One region of the Shewanella sp. 553 genome, then DNA from elsewhere that is predicted to be linked to it. Evidence: riboswitches for the same ligand, from Rfam matches in the RefSeq annotation. Region 1 holds a riboswitch; the other holds the start of a gene.

Region 1 (2,471 bases):
ATGATCCACGGCAACAGCCAGAAAGTGAGCAGTAAACAAAGCACAAAATAACTGATGAGATACACCTGCATACTGGCAAATTCATCGACTCCCATAGTGCCCGCCGCCGAGGCTGACATGGCAAAAATGCCTATCGGCAAGACCCGTACCAGCGCCTGAGTGATCTTAGAGAATATCTCGCTACAGGTATGCATAAAGGTGATGATAAGCTGTTTGTTTTCGCCCTCCATGCCAATGAGCGCCAGCCCCATGGCGATACTGAATACCACCATAGCAGGCACATAGCCCGCCGCCATCGACTCAAACGGGTTGGCCGGAATATACAGCTTAAAGTAATCGATAGGAGTCGTGGGCTCGACAATGCTGGTGCTGAAAAAAGAGGCCGTTTCAACAAAAGGAAATGACAGCGGCATGAGGGCCACCAGCACTAAGCCCATAAGCCACAGCAGTAACATGATGACGCCAGCGCGGCTAAAAATTAAACTGGCGGTGGTGCGCTTAAGTTTGCCGATACCGCCAATGAGAGAAACCAAAATAAAGGGCAGCACCGTCATCTGCATTAACAGAATGACGCTGGTGCCAATATTACTGAGCCAGCCGACGGACTCGCCAAAAAACAAGCCCACGCCAAAGCCTATAAACATGGCCACTATCATCTGGGTGGAGCTTTGCATCGCGCGCAGTTTTGTTAGCACAGGTTGATTCCATTTGAGTAGTCGATAACGCCAGGCTAGATGACGACAATGACTGGTGGGTAAATAATCGCTTACTGGTTGTTTATTATAGGGTCTGTAGCAAGGGAGGATAAAGGGTTAACAGTGATTATTGTCAGTATGGTGATTTATTTGTGTTAAAAACTATCATTACTAACGTCAATGGCGAAACGACTTACTGTCGTATGCAGATGTGAGCGGTGATTTGTATGACACTGACTTAACATGCTTTGTTAGACTTTTATCCGTTTAGACGTCTATAATGCCCGCGGTCTTGACGGCGATGCCACTTTGTATGGAATAACAGTTGTGCATTGCCATTATAGGTAACCAAATTCGAGTCAATCTTTTGTGGTGCCCAGTTGCGTCAGTCGCAATGGGATAATCGGGAAGCCTGTGAAAATCTGGCACTGCCCCCGCAACGGTGAAAGGTGAAAGCTGGGTGCGCTTGCTATAACTAAGCGTTAAAAAAACTCAGTCTTGTCGTATCAACCGCAGTTTGGGTTTATACCTATCCTCAGTCCGGAGACCGGCCCTTAAGGTGATTTTGAGATTTCGGCGGGCAGATCTCGAAATGCGACCTCATATCGCCTATTCGGCGGCGTGAAGTCGTGACCTCTTGCCCCGTTTCCCTTTTAGGAGTTAAAGGTAAATGGGTACACAACCTACAGCTATCGCCCTGTTAATTGGCGGTTTATTTAGTTTTTCTGCGTTTTCAGTGACGGCGCAAAATGCCACCTCTGCGCAAATCAATATCGACGACACCATTACCGTTATTGGTCGCAATGTCAGTACCCCTCTCAATATTGCCGCTAACGTCAATGTGATTGATGCCGCCGCGATTGAGATGAGTGGCGCAACGAGTTTAACCGAAGTGTTACGCGGTCAAAGCGGTATACAGATTTCCGATTCAAACACCGGAGCCGTATTTGCACTGCGGGGCTTTAGTGCTAGCCAAGCGGCGAGTAATACCTTGATTTTGATTGATGGACGTCGACTAAACAATATCGACATTGCCGCCCCAAGCATTAGCGCCATTGCCCTTAATCAAGTTGAGCGTATCGAGATCATGTCTGGGAGTGCGGGGGTGCTATATGGCGATCAGGCGGTGGGTGGTGTGATTAACATCATCACCAAAGCGCCACAGGGCAGTGGTGGCAGCGTGCAGCTTTCAGGGGGCAGTTTTGATACCTATGAAGGTAACGTTGATGTGTCAGGGGCGATAAATGCTAATTGGCGTTTTTATGGTGCGGCCAGTTATAACCAAGGGGATAACTATCGCGACCATAACGCGAATGAAACCTCATCGTTATTAGGGCGCTTGCAGTATCAAGACGATGCGCAGCACTTTTTTGCCGAAAGCAGTTACTATGACAACCGTCGAGAATTGGCTGGCGCATTAACCCTCGAGCAGATTGAACAAGATCCACGCCAATCAGATGCCAGCGCACTAGGTGCCTATGACAGTTATCTGCATGAGATGACCACGGCGCTGCGTTCGGGCTACCAGCGTCAACTCAATCAGCAATGGGAGCTTGGGGCGGATATCAATTATGCCGACACCTTAATCACAGGGCTCAATAACTGGGGCAGTAACCGCCGCGATACCCGCTCATTACTAGAGTTTAACCCTAAGGCGACTGCTAACTTTACTACTGAAAACGGCCCGTTAACCCTAGTGACCGGGCTCGATTTAAGCCGCGGTGAGTCAGTGTTTAGCAGTGGCCGTGAAAACGTGCAAAAGCAGGCCAGTGCCTA
Region 2 (2,471 bases), 180 kb from region 1:
CTTGGCAAAACTGCCCAAGCTCCAAAACAGCACAGAGGCGGCCGCCTGAGGGCCCGAAAAATAGAGTAATAAACTGGTAAGCGCACCAAACATAAAGGAGATCGCCACCCCAGAAAGCAGCATGCGCTCGATTTGAGTGCTCATGGCGCGGCCGCACAAGGCCAATACCATCAGCACTGCGAGACTGGCGCCAATAAAGGCGCCCATCGGCAGGCTGACGCTGCCAAGCCATGATATGGATAAGGCGTTCGATAGCGCGCCCGCACCGCCAAACAGGGTAAGCACCACTACGGCACCAAAGGAGGCGCCAGAAGATATGCCAAAAAGATAAGGGTCGGCCAGTGGATTGCGGGTCACAGTTTGCAGCACGGCGCCGGCGATGGCTAAACCAAAACCGGCGATAAACGCCAGCACGATGCGCGGCATCCGCAGCTCCATCACAATGCGGGCGGTGACGCTGCTTGGACGCTCACCGCCAACGGTGGCCAGCACCACATCGACCACTTGGTTAAAGTCGATGTGCGCCGCACCAAAACTGGCGGCTAACAGCGGCGTCATTAGGCTTAATACCCCAAACCCTGTGACCAATAGCAGGCCGCGCCAAAGGCGCTCGCTGGCCGATAATCCGGACGAGCGCATCATGGCCTCTCCCCTTGGGTGACATTATGGTAGCCATAAAAGTAATTAATTTGCGGATTACCGTGTTGGGGGTGCGGGCTCACTTGGCAGCACACCTCAAAGACCTCTGCAATACGCTGCTCGGTCAACACCTCATTGGGGCGGCCTTGGGCAACTGCGTGGCCTTGGTCGAGCAGCAGCAATTGGTCACACAGGGCGCTGGCTAAATTAAGATCATGGATCGAGATAACCACCGTCATCTCTAAGCTACGCAGTAGCTCTAAGATCTGTATTTGATAACGGATATCTAAATGATTAGTGGGCTCATCGAGGATCAACAGCTTGGGCTTTTGCACTATGGCGCGGGCGATTAACGCCCGTTGTTTCTCGCCGCCAGAAAGTTGCTCATACCCTTGGTCGGCCAACGCGGTTAAACCTACTGTGGCTAAGGCGCGGCGCACATCGTGCTTGTCTTGGTCGCTGGTGAGCGAAAACGCCCCCTTATGGGGCGTCAACCCTAGCGCCACCAGCTGCGCCGTGGTCATGTCAAAATGGTGCGGCGTGTCTTGCAGCACCACCGCCACTTGCTGGGCAAAGGATCGCGCCGAAAAGTCGCCCACCGCTCGGCCAAATAAGGTGATATCCCCTTGGCTTGGGGTCAAATAACGATATAGACAGCGCAGTAAGGTGGATTTACCGGCGCCATTAGGGCCGATGATCCCCAGCATTTGGCCTTGGGGCAGTTCGACACTGACATCAGCCAAAATGGCGCGCTCGCCCGCGTGCCAACTAAGGTGTTGGGCAGATAACGCCATAGGGATTGACGTCACAGGCTCATCATCCAAGCCGCAAAGTAATAGGGTAAAGTGTGTTGCGACCGCGCAGGTGTCGACCTGCCGCTGCCAAGCGGGGCTAACGCCCCAAGTCGGTTGTTCATCTTTAGCTCCCTCAAGTCACCCGCTTGAGTCATTAGGCTATAGCGTAAGGCAGGTATCCTGACTTGTGGTTGCAGACAAGGCCAATTGCCTTACTCAACACACTCACAGTTGCGGGCACAGTTTGGGCTGATGACCTTAGGTCACTCCCCAATTCCCTATTAAGTTTGAGTTACTCGACCCACGTTAAGTGAGTCGCTGCTCAACACCTTACGCTCGGCGTCATCTGTATGCTAGACACCTAAAATTGTTGGCTATTATGCGGTATTTCCCCTAAGAGGCAAACCACCTTTTGTATTTGCCGCGCTGGTTGACGACAAACGCTGATAACTAACGCCCCAACATTGAGCTTAACCATTAACTCCAATGCAAGCGCCAATAGCCTTTACCATCGTTATCGACCAAGTGGCTTAACTTAACCACACTGGCATAATCGAGACTTAACTGGGTATAGAAGCCGACTTCGCCGCGGATCCCCAGCGCCAGCCCCATCAAATGGCGGATAACTCCACCATGGGTGATAAGCAGCAGGGTATTGCCACTGTGCCTATGTAACACTTGCTCGATACAGGTCTCGATACGCTGCTCAAAGGCATCTAGCGGCTCACTGCCTGGCAATGGTGCGCGCCAAGGATCTTGCCAGTAGGCGTTAAGCGCCTCTCTATGCTCAGCAAACAAGGTGTCAAGCGCCTCACCGTCCCAGCGGCCAAAATCAATCTCCATCAAACCCGCTTCAACTGAGTAAGGTAACTGCTGTTTATTGGCATAATACTCGGCAAACACTTGGCAGCGGCTTAGGGGGGAGGTCACCAGCGCATCTATCGTCTCGGGTAATTTAGTCGCACAGGCCAGTTGCATCTGGGCAAATCCCAGCTCACTCAAAGGCAGGTCGCTTCGGCCTCGCAGCACATTACCGCC

What was found. A riboswitch is a leader RNA that binds a small molecule or an ion and turns the genes downstream of it on or off. The one in region 1 is predicted to bind cobalamin.
Region 2: it holds a riboswitch for cobalamin, as region 1 does, so the genes downstream of both, AC5YBZ_RS14205 (ABC transporter ATP-binding protein) here and AC5YBZ_RS13365 (TonB-dependent receptor) in region 1, are expected to answer to the same signal.

What each region holds. Positions count from the first base shown of each region.
Region 1 covers NZ_CM181701.1:3,013,423-3,015,893, reverse strand. The annotation lists gene AC5YBZ_RS13370 (cation:dicarboxylate symporter family transporter) at 1-695, opposite strand, end outside; cobalamin riboswitch at 1,049-1,265, shown strand; gene AC5YBZ_RS13365 (TonB-dependent receptor) at 1,366-2,471, shown strand, end outside.
Region 2 covers NZ_CM181701.1:3,198,242-3,200,712, forward strand. The annotation lists gene AC5YBZ_RS14200 (FecCD family ABC transporter permease) at 1-639, opposite strand, end outside; gene AC5YBZ_RS14205 (ABC transporter ATP-binding protein) at 639-1,433, opposite strand; cobalamin riboswitch at 1,587-1,757, opposite strand; gene AC5YBZ_RS14210 (histidine phosphatase family protein) at 1,911-2,471, opposite strand, start outside.